3 regions of the Halopseudomonas sp. genome follow, and region 1 is predicted to be linked to each of the others. Evidence: predicted binding sites of a transcription regulator. Region 1 holds the regulator's gene; each other region holds the start of a gene.
What was found. The regulator FliA, encoded in region 1, starts transcription of late flagellar genes. The targets are predictions, from matches to a motif close to CTAAAGTTTNNNNNNNNNNNGCCGNTAA.
Positions count from the first base shown of each region.

Region 2: the regulator FliA is predicted to act here: its motif matches at 4,061-4,088, upstream of AAFM31_RS13410 (methyl-accepting chemotaxis protein).
Region 3: the regulator FliA is predicted to act here: its motif matches at 3,212-3,239, upstream of AAFM31_RS06605 (flagellin).

Region 1 covers NZ_JAYPMU010000001.1:320,736-327,873, reverse strand. The annotation lists gene flhA (flagellar biosynthesis protein FlhA) at 1-1,299, shown strand, start outside; gene flhF (flagellar biosynthesis protein FlhF) at 1,367-2,731, shown strand; gene fleN (flagellar synthesis regulator FleN) at 2,764-3,591, shown strand; gene AAFM31_RS01470 (RNA polymerase sigma factor FliA) at 3,588-4,325, shown strand; gene AAFM31_RS01465 (chemotaxis response regulator CheY) at 4,548-4,925, shown strand; gene AAFM31_RS01460 (protein phosphatase CheZ) at 4,947-5,741, shown strand; gene AAFM31_RS01455 (chemotaxis protein CheA) at 5,897-7,138, shown strand, end outside.
Region 2 covers NZ_JAYPMU010000018.1:34,984-42,121, forward strand. The annotation lists gene purF (amidophosphoribosyltransferase) at 1-835, shown strand, start outside; gene AAFM31_RS13400 (O-succinylhomoserine sulfhydrylase) at 880-2,094, shown strand; gene AAFM31_RS13405 (helix-hairpin-helix domain-containing protein) at 2,246-2,524, shown strand; gene AAFM31_RS13410 (methyl-accepting chemotaxis protein) at 2,564-3,979, opposite strand; gene rnd (ribonuclease D) at 4,194-5,315, shown strand; gene AAFM31_RS13420 (YcgL domain-containing protein) at 5,312-5,605, shown strand; gene AAFM31_RS13425 (TM2 domain-containing protein) at 5,781-6,182, opposite strand; gene AAFM31_RS13430 (YcjX family protein) at 6,258-7,138, shown strand, end outside.
Region 3 covers NZ_JAYPMU010000006.1:90,549-97,686, forward strand. The annotation lists gene AAFM31_RS06595 (alpha/beta hydrolase) at 1-719, opposite strand, end outside; gene AAFM31_RS06600 (flagellin) at 978-2,864, shown strand; gene AAFM31_RS06605 (flagellin) at 3,331-4,938, shown strand; gene AAFM31_RS06610 (flagellar protein FlaG) at 5,013-5,417, shown strand; gene fliD (flagellar filament capping protein FliD) at 5,516-6,964, shown strand; gene fliS (flagellar export chaperone FliS) at 6,969-7,138, shown strand, end outside.

The DNA of each region.
Region 1 (7,138 bases):
GAGGACATGGGCGCGCAGGTACAGCGTCAAATGTTTGCCTCACCGAAGGCACTGGCAGTAGCGGCGGCGATCCTGATTGTCATGGGTCTGATTCCCGGCATGCCGCACTTTTCCTTCCTCAGTCTGGGGGCGATTGCCGCCGGCGGGGCCTATTTCATCGCCAAGCACCAGCAGGCCAAAGCGGAAGAGAAACAGGTGGAAGAGCGCCAGCAGGCGCAGGTGCCGGCCGTTCAGGCGCCAGAAACCCGTGAACTGGGCTGGGATGACGTGACGCCGGTTGACATGGTCGGGCTGGAAGTCGGTTATCGGCTGATTCCGTTGGTGGATCGTAACCAGGGTGGGCAGCTCTTGGCGCGCATCAAGGGCGTGCGCAAGAAACTCTCGCAGGATTTGGGTTTCCTGATGCCGTCTGTACATATTCGCGACAACCTCGATCTGGCGCCCAACGCCTATCGTTTGACGTTGATGGGAGTAGGGGTGGCGGAGGCCGAGATTTACCCTGATCGGGAGCTGGCGATTAACCCGGGTCAGGTATTTGGCGAGGTCAAGGGTATACCGGGCAAGGACCCGGCGTTTGGTCTGGATGCAGTCTGGATCGAACAGAACCAGAAGGATCAGGCGCAGTCACTCGGCTATACCGTGGTGGACGCCAGTACCGTGGTCGCCACCCACATCAATCAGATTCTCTTCAAGCATGCTCACGAACTTATCGGCCATGAGGAAGTGCAGCAGCTGATGCAGGTGCTGGCCAAGGCCTCGCCGAAGCTGGCCGAGGAGCTGGTGCCGGGCCTTATCTCACTCTCCAATTTGCTCAAGGTGCTGCAGGGCTTGCTGCAGGAGCAGGTGCCGGTACGTGACATTCGGACCATTGCCGAGGCGATCGCCAACAACTCCAACAAGAGTCAAGATACCGGCGCGTTGATCGGCGCGGTGCGGGTCGCGCTGAGTCGCTCAATCGTGCAAAGCATTGTGGGGCTTGACTCTCAGCTGCCTGTGATCACCTTGGAACCAAGGTTGGAACAGATGTTGCTACAGAGTCTGCAGAAGGCAGGTCAGGGCGCAGACGACGGTATGTTGCTTGAGCCCGGCATGGCCGAGAAGTTGCAGCGCTCGCTGGCCGAAGCAGTACAGCGGCAGGAAGTGCAGGGCAAGCCGGCAATATTGCTGGTAGCGGGGCCGATTCGGATGATGATGGCCAAGTTCGTACGCTACGCAGCCCCGGGAGCCCATGTACTGTCCTACCAGGAAATTCCGGACAGCAAGCAGGTGACCATCATTGCGACGGTCGGCCAGAACTGAGCTGCAGACTCTGAATGAATGACAGCAGCCGCCAGCGGGCGGCGCCAGAAAAGCGACGAGGTCAGCCATGAAAGTCAAACGTTTCTTTGCCGCAGACATGCGCCAGGCGATGAAGCTGGTTCGCGATGAACTGGGCGCGGATGCGTCGATCATTGCCAATCGCCGGGTTGCCGGTGGTGTTGAGCTGACCGCTGCACTGGACTATGAGGCGCCGCGCCTGACCGCGCCGACGCCCGGCCTGGACACCGAGTTGAAGAAGACCCAGGAGCGCATCGTCGCTGCGCGCGCCGAGCTGGAAGTAGGTTCGATGGCCTCCCACGACCAGCCGCTGGTTAATCGCCAATTGTTTGGTGACACCATGCGTCACGCCGCGCGTCAGGGTTCTGTCGAGGCGCGTGATCTGCTGGATCGTCTGATTCAGGAGCCGGTTGAGCAGGCTGCGCCAGTAGCCCGTCCTGCGGCGGCTGAGGTTGCGCCCGTCGCCGCTGCCGTTGAAGACGCCAGCCTGAGCGCCATGCGTGCTGAAATTGCCGGTCTGCGTGAGATGCTGGAGTCGCAGCTGGGTGGCTTGGCGTGGGGGCAGCTCAATCAGCAAAAGCCCAAGCAGGCAGGGCTGTGGCGCCGTCTGACCCAGATGGGGTTGCCCGCGGAGGTTAGCCAGGATCTGCTGCGTCAGGTTTCTGACGTGAGCGATCCGCGTCAGGCTTGGCGCATGCTGCTGGCCTATCTGGCACATCGCGTGCCGGTGCTGCGCGAAGAGCCGCTGGATGCCGGTGGTGTGATCGCACTGGTTGGTCCGACAGGTGCTGGCAAGACCACCACGCTTGGTAAGCTGGCCGCCCGCTACGTGCTCAAGCACGGGAGTCAGCACGTTGCCCTGGTCACTATGGACACCTACCGTATTGGCGCTCACGAGCAACTGCGTACGCTGGGCCGGATTCTCAACGTGCCGGTCAAGGTGGTCGATGAAAATCAGGACCTCAACGACGTGCTGGCCGATTTTGCCGGCAAGCGCCTGGTGCTGATCGACACCGCCGGTTTGCAGGCCAATGATCCCTATCTGCGCGGTCAGCTGGATACGCTGGCGCGGCAGGGGCGCCGGGTGCGCAATCTGCTGGTGCTCGCAGCGACTAGCCAGCACCGGGTAATGAAGGCGGCCTACCATACTTACAAGGCGTGCGGCCTGTCCGGCTGCATTCTGACCAAGGTCGATGAAGCAGCTACGCTGGGTGAATCACTGGGGCTGGCGATGGAGCAGGGTTTGCCGGTAGCCTATCTGGCAGATGGCCAGCGCATTCCCGATGACATCAGTCGGGCGGTAGGGCACCAGCTGGTCAGCCGTGCAGTCAGCATGGCCGGCAACGAAGCGCCAGCAGATCAGACCATGGCGGACGTATTTGCCGGTATGATGCACACCCAGCAGGCAAGTTAAGCAACTTCACAGAATTAAGGTAATCAGCGCAGATGGGCAGCAATCATCCGGTTCAGGTAATCGCAGTCACCGGTGGCAAGGGTGGCATCGGCAAGACCAACGTGTCGGTGAACCTCAGTCTTGCTCTGGCAGAGATGGGGCGGCGGGTCGTTCTGCTGGACGCTGACCTTGGTCTGGCGAATGTCGACGTGCTGTTGGGGCTCAAGCCCAAGGCAACGCTGGCGGACGTGCTCGACGGCAAGTGTGACCTGCGCGATGTTCTGGTTACCGGTCCTGGCGGCATTCGCATTGTTCCGGCTGCCTCGGGCGCTGCCAACATGGTCAGCCTCAATCATCAGCAGCATGCGGGCCTGATTCAGGCGTTCAGCGAAATCGGTGACAACATCGACGTGCTGATCGTCGATACCGCGGCAGGTATCGGCGACTCAGTTGTCAGTTTTGTGCGCGCCGCTCAGGAAGTACTGGTGGTGGTGTGCGACGAGCCGACTTCCATCACCGATGCCTACGCCCTGATCAAACTGCTCAACCGTGATCACGGCATGACCCGTTTTCGCGTATTGGCCAATATGGTGGGCACGCCCCAGGAAGGCCGCATGGTCTTTGCTAAGCTCACCAAGGTAACTGACCGGTTTTTGGATGTTGCGCTGCAGTATGTCGGTGCGGTGCCATTCGATGAAGCGGTGCGTAAGTCAGTGCAGAAACAGCGCGCGGTGTTTGAAGCGTTCCCGCGCAGCAAAGCCTCGCTGGCCATTCGCGCCATTGCTCAGAAAGTGGATGCATGGCCGTTGCCGGCCAATCCCCGTGGGCATCTGGAGTTCTTCGTCGAGCGTTTGGTGCAGCCGACAGGATCGGGTCTATGACAGCACAGGCTGGCGGATTGAGCATGTATACACGAGCACAGAGTTCAGCAGGTCAGCAGGATCGTCTCGTCGAGCAATATGCTCCGCTGGTAAAGCGTATTGCCTATCACTTGCTGGGGCGTTTGCCATCCAGCGTTCAGGTTGAAGATTTGATGCAGGCCGGGATGATCGGCCTGCTCGAAGCCTCCCGCAAATTTGATTTCGGCAAGGGTGCCAGCTTTGAAACCTATGCCGGCATCCGCATTCGTGGTGCAATGCTGGACGAGGTGCGCAAGGGCGATTGGGCGCCTCGCTCCGTCCACCGCAACACCCGGATGGTCAGCGACGCCATGCGCGCCGTTGAAGCGCGTCTGGGACGGGACGCTAAAGATCACGAGGTTGCGGCCGAACTGGATATGAGTCTTGAGGAGTACTACGCGATCCTCAGCGATACCGCCGGCAGCAAATTGTTCAGCTTTGACGATCTACTGGAGTCAGGTGCGCCGGCCGATGTGCAGGGTGGCGAGGAGCCGCTGTCCGGTCTGCAGGATGAACGCTTTCGGGGGGCACTGATCGAAGCGATCGATACGCTTCCGGAGCGCGAGCGACTGCTTTTGTCGCTTTATTACGAGGAGGAGCTTAACCTCAAGGAAATCGGAGCGGTACTTGGTGTAAGTGAATCGCGGGTCAGCCAATTGCACAGTCAATGTGCTGCCCGGTTGCGCGCCAAGCTGGTCAGTTGGCGAAATGATTGATTTTGTCGTCAACATCCGGACAATGCTCGGATTGCTCGACAGGTAGTAGCACTGTGCCGGTCGCCAGAGGGCGACACCAAGGGCGCATCTGACCAGTCTGCTGACGTAGCAGCTGATTGCTCAGAGCTTCTTTATACGGCTTGTTTGGTTATTTGCGATGGGTTTCTGGGGTGCAGGCCTGCACATTCCCTGGTTTGTACGGAGGTCGACTTGGACAAGAACATGAAAATTCTCATCGTTGATGATTTTTCGACGATGAGGCGCATCATCAAGAACCTGTTGCGCGACCTTGGGTTTACCAACACGGCCGAAGCGGATGACGGTAATACCGCGCTGCCGATGCTGCAGAGCGGCAGCTTCGACTTTCTGGTGACGGACTGGAATATGCCGGGTATGAGCGGCATTGATCTGCTCCGCGCGGTGCGTGCTGATGACCGCCTCAAGCATCTGCCGGTACTGATGGTAACTGCCGAGGCCAAGCGTGATCAGATCATTGAGGCCGCGCAGGCGGGCGTCAATGGCTACGTGGTCAAGCCGTTTACCGCTCAGGCGCTGAAAGAGAAGATCGAAAAGATTTTCGAGCGAGTTCAGCCTAAATAATAATTAACCGGGGTAAAGGTTATGGCTTTGAGTAAAGATCCCGGCCAGGCGACTGCTCAGGAGTTTGAACATTCGCTGAAAGACAATGCGCATCAGTTGGTTGGTCATCTTGAAAGTGGCAACTTCGCTGAAGCGCTGCTGGTCATTCATGCCATCAATCAGGCACGTGATCGTGGTCTGTACCACGAAGTGGGGCAACTGACCCGCGCGCTGCACAACGCAATCGTCAATTTCCAGATCGATACCACCCACGCGCTCGGCGCCGAGTCTGAGACGTCGAAAATCTCTGATGCCTCCGATCGCCTGGACTACGTGGTTCAGCTGACCGATAAGGCCGCCAATCGCACCATGGATCTGGTGGAGGTCAGCGCGCCAAAGGTTACCGATCTGGGCCAGCAGGCCAGTGCCTTGAAAGCCGATTGGCAGCGTCTGCAGCGTCGTGAAATGGCTGCAGACGAGTTCCGCGACCTGTACCGACGGGTCGGCGAGTTTCTCGAAGACACTGAGAAAACCAGCAAAGAGCTATCGACCAATCTGAACGATATTTTGCTGGCGCAGGATTATCAGGATTTGACCGGTCAGGTCATCAAGCGCGTCACCACGCTTGTACACGATGTCGAAGAGAGCCTGGTCAATCTGGTTCGAATGGCGGGTCAAGTTGACCGCATTACCGGCATCAATCACGGCGAGACGCCGGAAGAGACAAAAAAATCCTCTTCCAAGGGTGAAGGTCCGCAAATTCATGCCGATACAAGGGAAGACGTTGTTTCCGGTCAGGATGAGGTCGACGATCTCCTGTCCAGCCTGGGATTCTGATGTCAGCTGTGACTGCCGTGCGTTTAAACAGCCGGCAGCTTGACTGTCCACGGTGGCGACCTGGCAGCAACGTTGAATGACCGCACTGCAACCGAAGGTGGTTTCGGTTGTGCATCCAGCGGTCTTCCGATAACACGCCCGAGGGGAGTGGGTGCATGAGTTTCGATGCGGATGAAGAGATTCTCCAGGACTTTCTGGTCGAGGCCGGTGAGATTCTCGAGCAGTTGTCCGAACAGTTGGTCGAGCTGGAAAACCGGCCCGACGACATGGATCTGCTTAACGCCATCTTCCGCGGCTTTCACACGGTAAAAGGTGGTGCCGGCTTTTTGCAGCTGGATGCTCTGGTCGCCTGCTGTCACATCGCCGAAAACGTGTTCGACATCCTGCGCAAGGGCGAGCGGACCGTTACCCCTGAGTTGATGGACGTGGTGCTCCAGGCGCTGGATACCGTCAACGGCATGTTTGCCCAGGTGCGCGAGAGCGAAGAGCCGACCCCCGCTGACCCCGCGCTGCTGGACGCTCTGTCTGCGTTAGCGCAACCCGAGTCTGCTGATGAAGTAGCAGAAGCCCCAGCTTCAGAACCGCAAGAGCCAGTCGCCGAACCCGACGCTGCCATGGCTCCCGCTGCGACCTCGGCACCGGCCGACGGCGACATCACCGATGACGAGTTTGAGCAACTGCTGGATGCCCTCCACGGCGATGGCAGTGCCGCGACTGCAGCGGCGAAGGTCGCGCCAGCAGCGTCTGATGCGGCATCGGACGAAATCTCTGATGATGAATTTGAAGCGCTGCTTGATGAGCTGCACGGCACAGGCAATGCACCGAGCGTGCCCGCGTCCAGCGAGCCAGCCAAAGCAGCGGCTGGTAGTGATGAAATCACCGATGACGAATTCGAAGCCTTGCTGGACCAGTTGCATGGCAAGGGTTCTGCTCCAGGCGTTGCTGATGCGCCGAGCGCAGCTGCTGCGGCTCCCGAAAGCACACCGACTGCTGAGCCGAGCGGCGGTGATCACATAACCGACGATGAATTCGAAGCGCTGCTCGATCAGTTGCACGGCAAGGGAAGTGCGCCTGGTGCTGCCGAGGCGGCTACCGCACCCGCTGCGGCAAAACCTGCGGAAAAGAAAGAACCCGCCAAGGCGCCTGAAGCCAAGGCTGCGGCGGCCAAACCGGCAGCCAAGCCTGCCCCTGCCGCTCCAGCTGCCGCCAAGCCGGCCGCCGCTGCCGAGGCACCGGCGGCGGATACCACTGTGCGGGTTGATACCGCGCGGCTGGACGAAATCATGAACATGGTCGGCGAGCTGGTACTGGTGCGTAACCGCCTGGTTCGTTTGGGCGTGTCCAGCGGCGACGAAGAACTGAGCAAGGCCGTCGGCAATCTTGATGTGGTGACTGCA
Region 2 (7,138 bases), on a different contig from region 1:
GCCGGGCGAGGCGGTCTACATTACCGAAGACGGTCGTTTGTATACTCGCCAGTGCGCAGAGAATCCGCAGTACTCGCCGTGTATCTTTGAGCACGTTTATCTGGCGCGGCCTGACTCGCTGATGGACGGTGTGTCGGTCTACAAAGCACGTCTGCGCATGGGCGAGAAGCTGGCAGACAAGATCCAGCGCGAGCGTCCCGAGCATGGCATCGATGTGGTCATTCCGATTCCCGATACCAGCCGCACCTCGGCACTTGAGCTGGCCAACCAGCTGGGCGTCAAGTTCCGTGAGGGCTTCGTAAAGAACCGTTATATCGGTCGCACCTTCATCATGCCCGGGCAGGCTGCGCGCAAGAAGTCGGTACGCCAGAAACTGAATGCAATCGATCTTGAGTTCCGTGGCAAGAATGTTCTGTTGGTGGATGACTCCATCGTGCGTGGTACGACCTGCAAGCAGATCATTCAAATGGCCCGTGAAGCGGGCGCGAAGAAGGTGTTTTTCTGCTCTGCAGCACCTGCGGTTCGCTATCCGAACGTATACGGTATCGATATGCCGAGCGCCCACGAGCTTATCGCTCATGGCCGTACCACTGACGAGGTTGCCGAGCTGATCGGCGCAGACTGGCTGATTTATCAGGATCTTGACGATCTGAAAGATGCGGTTGGTGGCGGCAAGGTCAAGATCGAGCACTTTGATTGCGCGGTATTCGATGGTGAATACGTGACTGGAGACGTCAACGAGCAGTATCTGGATCGTATCGAACAGGCGCGCAACGACGCTGCCAAGTCTACTGTCGAGCGGGTAAGTGCGATCATTGATCTGCACAACAACTGATTCCCGGCGGCAACCTGTTGCCGCAGGATATGTGAGGTTTTTGCATGAGTGAACAATGGCAGCCCGGCCGCCTGGATAGTGACCTGGAAGGTGCCGGCTTTGACACGCTGGCGGTGCGCGCTGGTCAGCGCCGCACCCCTGAGGCTGAACATGGCGAAGCGCTGTTTCTGACCTCCAGCTATGTGTTCCGCAGTGCGGCTGAGGCCGCAGCCTGCTTTGCCGGGGAAACCGGTGGAAACGTCTATTCCCGGTACATGAACCCGACTGTGCGTAACTTCGAGGAGCGCATGGCGGTGATGGAAGGGGGTGAGCAAGCCGTTGCGACTGCCTCGGGTATGGCGGCGATTACGGCAACGGTCATGAGCCTGTGTTCTGCTGGCGACCACATTCTGGTGTCTCGTAGCGTATTCGGCGCCACGGTGACGCTGTTTGAAAAGTACTTCAAACGGTTTGGGATTGAAGTCGACTATGTGCCTCTGACAGATCCACAGGCCTGGCGTGCCGCCTGTAAGCCGAACACGCGGATGTTCTTCCTCGAGTCACCCTCCAACCCGCTGGCGGAGTTGGCGGACATTGGCGCGCTGGGTGCCATCGCCCGCGAGCAGGGCGCGTTGCTGGTCGTTGATAACTGTTTTTGCACGCCGGCGCTGCAGAAGCCACTTGCTCTTGGGGCGGACGTGGTTGTTCACTCGGCCACCAAGTACATCGATGGTCAGGGCCGCTGCCTTGGCGGTGTGGTGGTTGGTCGTCGCGAGCAGATGCAGGAGCTGGTTGGCTTCCTGCGCACGGCCGGTCCGACACTCAGCCCATTCAACGCCTGGATCTTCCTCAAGGGTCTGGAAACGCTGCGTCTGCGCATGCGAGCCCATTGTGAGTCGGCGCAGCAGATTGCAGAGTGGCTGGAGCAGCGCCCTGAGGTTGAGCACGTCTACTACGCCGGCTTACCATCGCATCCTCAGCACGAGTTGGCAAAGGCTCAGCAGACAGCATTTGGTGCGGTAGTGAGCTTCGAGCTGCGTGGCGGGCGTGACGCAGCATGGCGCTTCATCGATGCGACGCGGCTGCTTTCGATTACGGCGAACCTGGGTGATGCCAAAACCACGATCACCCATCCGGCGACGACGACGCACGGGCGTTTGACGCCTGAGGCTCGTGAGGCGGCAGGTATCCGTGACGGCCTGATCCGACTGGCTATTGGCCTGGAGGAGTTGGACGATATCAGGGCTGATTTGCAGCGTGGGTTCGACGCGCAGCACTGATTTCGTGACACAGTTGCGTTATTGGTCACATCAAGGCCGGAGAGTCATGCGCTCTCCGGCCTTTTTGTTTTAGCGTCCTTCGTGCCGCAGGGATAGCGCTGGAGTGATGTTCCTTCAGTGCGGCATTTAACAATTACACGGAGGATGAAATATGCGTCATTTGATTGCTGCGCTAGGCGTTGCCCTGAGTGTGCTGCTGGTCTCGCCGAGTTGGGCCCAGGAGGCTGGTGGGCCGACGGTCAATATCAACAGCGCAGGTGCTGCCGAGATTGCCGAGGTATTGCAGGGAGTAGGGCAGGCCAAGGCCGATGCCATCGTTGCCTATCGTACCGAACACGGCGCGTTTGCTTCGGTAGAGTCGCTGGCAGAGGTCAAGGGGATCGGTGCCAGCACGCTGGCCAACAACGAAGGGCGGATTGTCCTGGAGTAGTAGTGGTATCGGCGGCGCTGCAAGGCGCCGCCTTCTTGTTCAGGTACGCAGGCGGCTGACCGCCTCGGTCAATTGATGCGCGAGACGGGCTAGTTGATCGCTGGTGTCAGCGCTTTGTGCGGTCTGCTCGACGGTACGCTCGGTAACGTCACGAATCTCCACCACGCTCTGGGTGATGGCATCGGCAGCTAGGCTCTGCTGTTCCACCGCAGAAGCAATCTCGCTGTTGCCTTCACTGATCTGGCTGACCGCGTCAGCGATTTCCTGCAGCGAGTCTCCCGCTTCGGCAACTTGCTGGACGGAGTCATGGGTCAGGCCCGCGCTGGCCTGCATGTCCTCAACCGCCACTTCGGTTCCTGACTGCAGCGCTTCAATCATGCGCTGGATGTCGTCGGTCGAGTTTTGCACCCGCTGTGCGAGAGCGCGTACTTCGTCGGCTACGACGGCGAAGCCACGGCCTGATTCGCCCGCCCGAGCGGCCTCGATAGCGGCGTTCAATGCCAGCAGGTTAGTTTGTTCGGCGATCTCGCGAATCACCCGCACCACACCGCTGATTTCCTGGCTGTGAGTCGACAGCTGATGCATGTGTTCGGTGCAGCGGTCAATGCTGGTAACGAGTCCTGCAATGGTCTTGCGCACCTGGTAGACCTGGTTTCGGCCGCGGGTCGCTAGGGTATTGGCCTGATTGGATTGGTCTCGAGAAATCGACGTGCTGCCGGCAATATCCTGTACGGTCGCACTCATTTCGTTCACCGCGGCGGCAACCTGGTCGGTTTCACCCTGCTGGATGACCATCCCGTCGCGCATGCGGATCATGGTGTCGGCTAGCCCGCGAGAGCGCTGATCAAGTTCCAAAGCGGCCTGGCGCACCGAGCCGACAACCTTCTGCTGTGACTCTTGCATCGCGTTGAATGCGCGCGCCATCGAGCCGACTTCATCACGGGCACTGGCTGGTGCACGGAGCGTCAGATCGCCAGTGCTCTCCACGGCGAGCATGACGTCGCGCAGGGTAATGATGTGGCGAGTAATGAACAGGATGAGGAGTTGGGAGAAGAACAGCACCATCAGCATCAGGATTGCGACAACGCCTGCATATAGCGGCGCGCGGGCGATCAGCAGGTCGACGAAGCCTTGGTGCTCAATCGCGAGCGCACGTCCGTCACCGGCAGCCCACGCGCCGGTGTATTCGCGTCCGACCGTACCTAGCTGGCTGGCATCAAGCCAGCGGCCGGGAGTTGCAGTGGTGCTTGGCACGCTGACCCAGCTCAGGCCATGAATCTTGCCGTCGGCCGGTTGCTCGCTGACCAGCACTTTGGCTAGCTCCTGTCTGGTCTGTTCGATACTGCGTTGCTCGACCCAGATGGCAACGAGGACGAGCATCAGGGTTGCCGCGAAAGCAACGCCATTGACTGCCCAGAACTTGTATTTCAGTGGCAGGTTCTTGAACGCTTGCATGCATACTCCAGAGCATGTTGAGACCGTTGGCTGTAGACGACATCACGGCTGAAGGGCGCCAGTATGTCCCGTCACTTTGGTATATCGGTTGATCCCGGTCAAACTTGAAGCTTTCCCGCAGGTTAGAGGCTGCGGCAGCGTCCGCGTGCATCGGTTATACTGCGCGCAACTTTAGGAAAGACTGCACATGACTCCTGCGCTGACGCAACCTGTGATGATTGACAACGATGCCGACCTGGCGCGTTGCTGTGAACAATGGCGGCAGCTGCCTTTTGTGGCAGTGGATACCGAGTTTGTTCGTACCGAAACCTTCTACCCTATCGCCGGCCTGATCCAGATTGGTGATGGTGAGCGGGCGACTCTGATTGACCCCCTGAAGATCACCGATTGGGCGCCGTTTGTTGCGCTGTTGGAGGATCTTTCCGTGGTCAAGGTGCTGCACGCCTGCAGCGAGGATCTGGAAGTCTTTTCCCGGCTTTGTGGTGCTGCGCCCGCGCCGCTGTTTGATACTCAGCTGGCCGCGGCTTTCCTCGGAATGGATTTTTCCATGGGCTATTCACGGTTGGTCAGCGCGCTGCTGAATATCGACCTGCCCAAGGATGAGACGCGCTCCGACTGGTTGCAGCGCCCGTTGAGTGCGGCTCAGATTGAATATGCCGCGCGCGACGCCCAGCATCTGGCCGAGTTGTATCAGATCTTGGCGCCGCGTATTGCGGAGGCGGGTGTTGCCGACTGGCTGTTTTCCGACACGGCCGAGCAGGTCGCCGCTTCCGGTCAGGTGATTGACCCGGAGCAGGCGTACCAGCAGGTGAAGCAGGCATGGCGACTTAAACCTGCCGAGTTGGCGATCTTGCGGCTTCTTGCCGCTTGGCGTGAGCGGGAGTCCAGAGCGCGCGATGTCGCCCGTAACCGGTTGCTGCGTGAGCGCACCCTCTGCCCCTTGGCGCAGCGTCAGCCGGACACCTTGCAGGCCTTGTCCCGGATTGAGGATATGCATCCGCGGACAGTGCGTCACGAAGGTGAGACCATCCTGCAACTGATTCGCCAGGGCCGAGCTGTTGCTCCAGCCGATTACCCAGAGGTTTTGCCTGAGCCGTTGCCTTCCGCAGCCAATCGTCTGCTTAAACTGTTGCGCAAGGTTGGTCAGCAAGAGGCTGAGGCGCGGGGTATTGCGGTTGAGATCATGCTGCGTAAAAAGGTGCTCGAAGCGATGGTACGTACCGGCTTTCCCAATGGACCCTATCGTTTGCCCGATGAGTTGAGCGGCTGGCGCCGGGAACTCATGGGTGAGGCATTGCTGAAGGCCGCCAATAGCGCGGTGGAGGTAGTTGAATGAAGGTTTTGTGTTCCATTTTCCGTAGCACCAAGAAGCAGGGTATGTACCTGTATGTGCCTCGTGAAAAAGGTTTAAGTGAAATTCCTGAAGCGCTGATGCAACTGTTCGGTCGCGGTGAGCATGCGATGGATCTTGTGCTGCATGAGGAGCGTAAGCTGGCCCAAGAAGACATCGCAACAGTGCTGCTCAATCTGAAAGAGCAGGGGTTTCACCTGCAGATGCCGCCTCAGGAAGATGATTACATCCAGCACCTTCCGCCAGAGCTGCTCAATCGCAACGATCCGGTCTAGTGCTGGTTGAAACCAATAGTTGTTAGAAACCGTCGCTACTGCGACGGTTTTTTTTCAGGGTTCGAACGTGGAAGATCGGGTGGGCTGGAGACTTAATACATGACACATGTGTCTCTGCCTGGGGCAGGCTTGCCTTGCGTGGACGGAACCTGTCAGTTTGTTAAGAGCAGGCCGCTTACCATTCGCGACGCATATTCTCCACGGAGATCTGTTCGTTAAGGGTCCAGTAGTCGTAAAGCACGCCCACCAGAAACAGCCCGCCGGTAAAGAAGTAGATGATCGCGGTGACCCATTTGCCCATGTACAGGCGGTGGGCACCGAAGATGCCAAGGAAGGTCAGCAGGATCCAGGTCAGATTGAAGTTGACCCGGCCGGTGCGGAACCGGCGATCAGCTTCGCGGTCCATGCTGGGGATCAGAAACAGGTCGATGATCCAGCCAATGAAGAACAGCCCGAGGGTGAAAAACCACAGGGTCCCGGTCCAGGGTTTTCCGTAATAGAAACGATGCGCTCCCATGAATCCGAATATCCAGAGCAGGTAGCCGATTGCCTTGCTGTGAGTATCCGAATACGCCATACGGGGTGCCTCTCTCCAAAAGTGTGTGTGTAATACTGGTCATAGACCATAAACGATTTGTGGAGTGCCTGCAGCGTGCAAAATAAAAGTGCGAACTGGTTCAAGCAAGTGGCACAGCGCGCAGAAGGGCTGGCGCAGCAGCGCCTGCGAATCGGCGTTACCGGCCTCAGTGGTGCTGGCAAGACCACGTTTATCACCAGTCTAATCAATCAGCTTGAGAATCACAGCAAAGGTTTGCTGGCACGGCGGGCGCCTTTCGATCGGCTGGAATCTGTGCGTTGGCAGCGTGAAGGTGTCGAACAACCGTTTCCGTATCTTGAGTCTCTGGCAGCGCTGTCTGCCAATCCTGCGCGCTGGCCGGACTCTACGGCTGACCTGTCTCGGGTGGTGATTGATCTGCGTTTTCGGCCACAAGGTCTGCTACGCAAGGTGCAACCGGTCAGGCAGGTGCGTATCGATATCCTCGACTATCCCGGCGAGTGGCTATTGGATTTGCCATTGCTACAGTTGGACTATGGCCAGTGGTGTGAGCAAATGGCGGGATGGCTGGAGCAGGAACCTCGACGTACGCTTGCCGGCCCGCTGCGTGAGCAGTTGCTGGCAATCGACCCCGCCGCACCGGTCGACGCGGCGAGGCTCGCCGAATTGAAAGAAGCATGGTCCGGGTTTCTGCAGCGCTGCCGACGCGAGGCCGGCCTGTCGCGCAATCAGCCCGCCCGTTTCCTGCAGCCGGGCAGTGGGGTAGCGCCGGAGATGTTGCGGTTTATTCCCTTGCTGCGCGCCAATCGCCACAGCAGCGAGACGGCGGACAGCTGGTACGGCGCTTGTGCGGCGCGGTTCAATTACTACCGCGACTATCTGGTGCGCGGCTTCTATGACGAGCACTTCCGCCATCTGGATCAGCAGGTGCTGCTGGTCGATATGCTCGGCCCGATGGACGCGGGCGAGCATGCGCT
Region 3 (7,138 bases), on a different contig from region 1:
TTGGTCGCCAACTCCCCGAAGCAGCGTGCGTCCTCCGCGCTGGTGTACTTGTCCCAGGCGCCATTGACGAACAGCAGCGGAATATCGATGTTGCGCACGCAGCTCATGTATTGCCCAGCATCCAGCTCCAGCACCTGACGAATATGGAACAGCATCTGGCTGTACTCGTGTTCATCCAGGCTGCTGACGTGGCGAAAGTTGCAGCGCTTGTACAGTGAGGGCAGATACTCACCGATGGTGTCGTTGATCAGCATGGCAACCGCCTGCCGGTCGCAGGCCGCCAGATGCGTCTTGCCACGGCTCAGATAGTCCTGCATGTGCGGGTTCAGGATGGGTGAGAACGAGGTAATCACCGCACGTTGAATGCGCGATGGCCGCTGCGCCAGTGCCAGCATCGTCGCCACGCCACCCCACGAGAACGACAGCATCTGGTCGGCACGAAAGTGCTCGATCAGATCCAGCAGAATCAGCGCCTCGTCTTCCTTGCCGATCAGCGGCATGGACGGATTGTATGCGCGCGAGTGACCGCTGTACGGCTGATCGAACAACACCACGTTGCACAGTGGCTGCAGGTAACGCAGGGTCTGGCCGAAGGAAGCGCTGGTCGCCAGTGAGCCGTTGACCAGAATGATGGTCGTGTCGCTGGCGGGGTTGGGGTAGAACCAGGTGTGCACCTTCAAATCACGGTGCACGCGAATAACAGCTTTCTCAGCGTACATGGGCACCTCGATATCAGTGGGGTTGCCGACGCAGGGCGCCAGCGGGTTGCCCACAGCTAACCCCAGCCAGATGACAGGGGCGTTGCATCGGGGTGCCGTCTGTCCGTGTTCATCAGGGTGTCATCTGCTGGTGATTTGACGCCGCGCTAAAGTTTTCTCTTGTGGTGCCGAAATGGTGGCATGGGGAGGGTGCGCCAGCTAATAAGCAAGGCTGGCGATACCATCATTTTGTAGTCGGTCTTCACTGAGAGTCATGCCATGGCCTTGACCGTCAATACCAATGTCGCGTCGCTGAACGCGCAGCGCAATTTGGGCAGTTCATCCAGCAGCCTGCAAACGTCGCTTGAGCGGCTGTCGTCTGGCTCGCGGATTAACAGCGCGAAAGACGATGCAGCCGGCCTGCAGATATCCAATCGGCTGACCAGTCAGATTCGCGGCCTTGGCGTGGCGGTCAAAAACGCCAACGACGGCATCTCGCTGGCGCAGACCGCCGAAGGTGCCCTGCAGGAATCCACCAGCATTCTGCAGCGCATGCGCGATCTGGCGCTGCAGGCGGCCAACGGCGGCAATGGCGACTCTGAGCGCAAGGCGCTGAACGATGAAATGGTGCAGCTGAAAAACGAGCTGGATCGGATATCCACGACGACCAAGTTCGGCAGCAAATCGCTGTTCGACGGCAGCTTCTCGGAAAATATTCAGGTCGGCGCTCAGGCGAACGAAACCATCAGTGTCAAGATCGACAGCTTCCGCACCACCGATCTGGGCACCAAGGGCTCGCGTGATGCCACTGCTGCGTCGTTGGTGGCGGGGAGTGCGCCGGCGAGTTTGACTGTGGGTGCAGGTGGCGCGTCGACGGCGGCATCGGTGCAGGGTGTGGGGGTGGCTCAGACCAACTTCAGTACTACTGCGGTGGAGGTTGTTGGTACGGAGGATCTGAGTGGGGGGGGGGTGATTGATATTTCTAACTTCAACTTCAACTCAGACGTGACCACTACTGCCACCGGTTCGGTTATTCGGGATGTTGACTTCACCTATGGATCGTTTAGTAGCGTTTCGGATTTGGTAGACGACTTCAACCAGCAAATCACGACTAATTATGGTGCTGATCCAGGCGGTAACTTAATTGAGGCGTTTGATGACGGTAACGGGCATTTTGGTGTTCGGTTACTCAATCCAGATGCTGGTGCTGATTTGCTTATCTCCCAAAACTTTGCAGCGTTTGCTGGATTACCGACCAGCATAATTTCCCCCGCAGATCAGTCCAGTAGTCTATCCATTGACTTAGGCGGCACCTCACAAACTATCACGCTAGATCAGCAATACGCCGACGCCGCAACCATGGCGAACGCAATCCAGACTCAGATTAATGGCGGCAGCCTGAATGGTCTGGTTACCGTATCTGAATCCGGTGGCGTGCTTAGCCTGCAGCAGACGGGGAACTTGGGTGGTGAAACGCTGGCTGTAACGGGTGCTGCTGCCGATGCGGTATTTGGCGCTGGTCGTACGGAAACCCCCGGCACGGGTGGTAGCGTCGGTGGCTTTACGCTGGCGCTTGGCACCGGCACGGCGCAGACCATCAATATCGATCAGGCCAACTACACCACGCTGGAATCGCTGGCAGACAATATCAACCAGCAGATCGCCAACAACGCGACCCTGGTGGGTGAGGTGCGCGCCACGGTCAGCGAGGGCAAACTGCAGTTTGTCACCACCGACAAAGGTACCGACGCAACCATTACTCTGGGCGCGTTGGCTGGCAACAGTGGTTTGACCGACCTCGGCTTTACCGATGGCGCAACCGCCAGCGGTTTGGACGAAGGAGCGCGTGATACTTCCGTGGAGCAGCTGGATATCACCACGGCAGCGGGCGCTCAAGCGGCGATCAGCACAATCGACGCGGCGCTGAGTGAAATCGACGTTACCCGCGCCTCGCTTGGTGCTATTCAGAACCGCTTCGATTCGACCATCAGCAACCTGCAGAACGTCGCCGAGAACGCCTCCGCCGCCCGCGGTCGGATTCAGGATACGGACTACGCCGCAGAAACCGCCAATCTGACCAAGAACCAGATCCTGCAGCAGGCCGGCACGGCGATTCTCGCCCAGGCCAATCAGCTGCCGCAGGCGGTGCTCAGTTTGCTTGGCTAAAGCGTTCACGTGCTGTACTGACAAACCCCGTTCGTGGTCGAACGGGGTTTTGTTTTTTTATGCCCTGCGAATCCGGTGTGCGGTTGCGGGAGGGCCGAGTTCCAACTCGGCCACGTCGTTGCATCCAGGCTAGCTGGTCGAGCGGGAGCTCGACCTTCCCGTTCGTCCTGCCCGACCAGCGGTCATGCTTTTGCGCTAATCAGGGCTAAAGATCGGGGTGGTTCGAACGATATAGGTAACAGCTTTGATGCAGTTGTGGCGCTGGGTTTTTGACAGTGGCCAGCAGGAAGACGCCGAGGTGGCCTAAGTCATTGATGGCAAATCAGAAAAAAAGATTGCAAAAAAGGCTAAAGGTCGCCCGGAAGGCGCCGATACAGTAATCGAATGCGAACTCAATGGGTGCCTGGGCAAAGCCGGCCCGAGGGTCGCAAGCTCAGGCAAACATCACTAGGTCGAGGTACTTATCATGGCTCTTACAGTCAACACGAACGTAGCTTCCCTGAACGCCCAGCGTAACCTGGGTTCTTCCTCCAGCAGTCTGGCTACTTCCCTGGAGCGTCTGTCCTCCGGTTCGCGCATCAACAGCGCCAAAGACGACGCCGCAGGTCTGCAGATCTCCAACCGTCTGACCAGCCAGATCAACGGTCTGAACGTTGCCGTCAAGAACGCCAACGACGGTATCTCCCTGGCACAGACCGCTGAAGGCGCTCTGCAGGAGTCCACCAACATTCTGCAGCGTATGCGTGACTTGGCTCTGCAGGCTGCCAACGGCGGTAACGGCGACTCCGAGCGTAAGGCTCTGAACGACGAAGTCGTACAGCTGAAGAACGAACTGGACCGTATCTCCACTACCACCAAGTTCGGCAGCAAGTCGCTGTTCGACGGTAGCTTCGCCGAGAACATCCAGGTTGGCGCACAAGCCAACGAAACCATCAGCGTCAAGATCGGCAGCTTCCGTACTACCGATCTGGGCACCACTGCCAGCCGTGACGCCACCAAGGCATCTCTGACTGCCGGTGCTGAGCCGACTTCGCTGACTATCTCTACTGGTTCTGCGGGCTCTGCACAGGTTGACGGTACTGCTTCCACTTATGCAGGCGCTGCTCCGGCTCGTTTGGACTTTGACGATAGCAACGGTGACTCTTCCGACGCTAACGCTACGTTCTCGATCTCCTTCAATGGCAATACTGAGAACGTCACACTGTCTGGTGTTTACGCAGATAACGCTGCACTCGCTGGGGCAATCAACACCGCTTTGAGCGGCACAACATTGGACGGTCTGGTTACAGCAAGTGATAACGGCACTGGTGTTACCCTGACAGAGGTCGACGCCACGAACCTGTTCAGCGGTCAAGCGGTTACTGTCGGCGGCGCAGATGCAGCGGTAGTGTTTGGTGCTGGTTCTGGATCGACTGGTACTGCAGGTACACCGGCTGTTCCGGCTGTTGTCGGTAACGACCAGTTCGACATCGCTGTAAACGGTGGCACTGCTTCCACCATCACTATCGATGCTGGCACTTACACCACTCTGGAATCGCTGGCTGACAACATCAACCAGAAGATTGCGGCTGACAGCGGTCTGGCCGGTGAAGTTCGCGCCACCGTAAGTGAAGGCAAGCTGGAGTTCGTGACCACCGATACTGGTTCTGCAGCGGACATCACCATCACTGATACCACTGGTAACGTTGGTGGCGTAGCTAACCTGGGCTTCACCACTGGTGACACTGCTGCCGGTGTTGACGAAGGCGCACAGGCTGCCAACTCGGTAGAGAAGATTGACATCACTACCGTTGACGGTGCTCAGAGCGCGATCGCTACCATCGACGCGGCCCTGAAGGAAGTGGACGTGACTCGTGCCTCCCTCGGTGCGATCCAAAACCGCTTTGACTCCACCATCAGCAACCTGCAGAACGTTTCCGAGAACGCCTCCGCTGCCCGCGGTCGTATCCAGGACACCGACTACGCTGCTGAAACTGCAAACCTGACCAAGAACCAGATCCTGCAACAGGCAGGTACTGCGATCCTGGCCCAGGCCAACCAGCTGCCTCAGGCGGTTCTGAGCCTCTTGGGCTAAGAAACGATCAGGGGTAAACTGCGGGGGGAGGGCATTGGCCTTCTCCCCGCTTTGTCCGTTGCGAGGTAAGCACCATGGATATGGGTGTTATCAAACCGTTTGAAGTGACCCGTCCTGCCAACAGCGCAGCTGCGGTGGAAGCGGGTGCTGGCGCGAGCCAGGTTAAGCAGATGGATGCTGCACAGAATCGTTCTTCCTCATCCGAGCCGGTGGCTACCCAGACCCGTTCTGCGGTCGGTCAGTCGCCCGAAGCCGAGCGCGAGAAATTGCAGGCGGCGGTGTCGGATATCCAGGGTTTTGTCCAGTCGGTACGCCGTGATATCAACTTCAATCTTGATGAAGACAGTGGCCGGGTGGTGATCAATGTAACCGAGGCAACCAGTGGCGATGTGATTCGCCAGATTCCCTCGGAAGAAGCGTTGCGGTTGGCAGAGAACCTGTCGGAAATTCGCAGCGTGCTGTTCGAAGCAGAGGCCTGACTCTGCTTGCCGGTTTTGCTGGCACGCAACTTGCCTGATAGACCGGAACATTCTTTTCGGCAGGCGACTCGTCAAAAAACGGTCGCGAGGTAAGTACTATGGCTATTACCGGTATTGGCTCCGGCCTCGACATCAGCTCCATCGTTAGCGCATTGGTGAACGCCGATGGCGCGCCCAAGACGGCGCAGCTGAATCGGCTTGAGACGGCAACGACGGAGAAGTTCACCGCGCTCGGATCCTTCCGTAGTGCGTTGTCGACTTTCCAGGCTACCCTCAAGAACCTCAGTACCGCTGAAACCTACGAGAAGCGCACCGCGACCAGTGGCGATTCCAGCCTGTTCTCCGTCAAAGCAGAGTCTACGGCAGGTACCGGCAACTACAGCGTGCAGGTGTTTAACCTGGCGCAGACCAGCAAGGTTGCCCTGCAGGGTGTAGACGACCCGGCGGCTGCCGTCGGTACCGGCAGTATGACTATCTCTGCTGGCGACAAATCCTTCAGTATCGATATCAACGACGGCAACAGCAGCCTCACCGGCATTCGCGATGCGATCAATGCTGCAGGGCAAGACAGCGGCATCAGCGCCACCATTGTGACCGACCCCAGCGGCGCAGCCGGCTCGCGTCTGGTTCTCAGTTCGACCACATCAGGCACTGGCAACGACATCACCGTGGATGTGACTACCGACGGCGATGACACTGGCGACCTGAGTGTGCTCGCCTTCACGCCACCTGCAACTACTGACTTTGAACCAACAGTGCCTGCTGACCCGCGCGAGGCGAAAGTTATTTCCTATGCGCGTGACGCCAGCGTCGCCATCGATGGCATCACTATTTCCAGTGACAGCAACACCATCGAGGATGCCATCGACGGTGTGACCATCACCCTGAAGAAAGCGCAAAGCCAGGAAGATCTGGATGCCGCGACGACCGTCAGTTTGACGGTTGGCGCCGATAAGGCGGGCGTCAAGAAATCGCTGCAGTCGTTTGTTGATGCCTATAACAACATGATGTCGACCATCAATTCGCTTACTTCGGTAACCGAAGTGGGTGGGGATGATGGTCAGCCGCTGGCTGCCGCTCTGGTCGGGGATGCCTCTGTACGCTCGGTACTGTCCGGGTTGCGTAACGAGATGTCGGCTGCGGGCGAGGGTAGTATTCGCATCCTGGCGGATCTGGGTATTCGCACCGAGCGTGACGGCACCCTGAGTCTGGATGCGGAGGCGCTGGATACCGCGCTGACCGATAACTATGACGCACTGAGCAATTTCCTGGCTGGCGACGACGGCCTGATGATGCGCCTCAACAACAAGATTGACCCGTACGCCAAATCGGGCGGGATCATCGAGACTCGTAACAACTCGCTGCAAAACACCCTGTCGTCTATCGACGATCAGCGTGAGCGGCTCAATACCCGACTTGTGAATCTCGAATCGCGCCTGCTGGCGCAATTCAACGCAATGGACGCGCTGGTGGCGAATCTGTCGAGCACCAGTACTTATCTGGAAGGCCAGCTGGCGAACCTGCCTGGCGTAGTGAAGGAGTCGTAAGCTGATGGCAAACCCCATTGATACCTATAAGCAGGTCAAGGTTTCCCAGGAAGTATCACAGTACCGCGCGGTGCAATTGCTGCTGGCAGGTGCCATTGAGCGCTTGAAGCTGGCGCGCCACGCGCAATCGATCGGCAATCCGGAGCGTCGCGGCGTCGCGGTCAGCAGCACGCT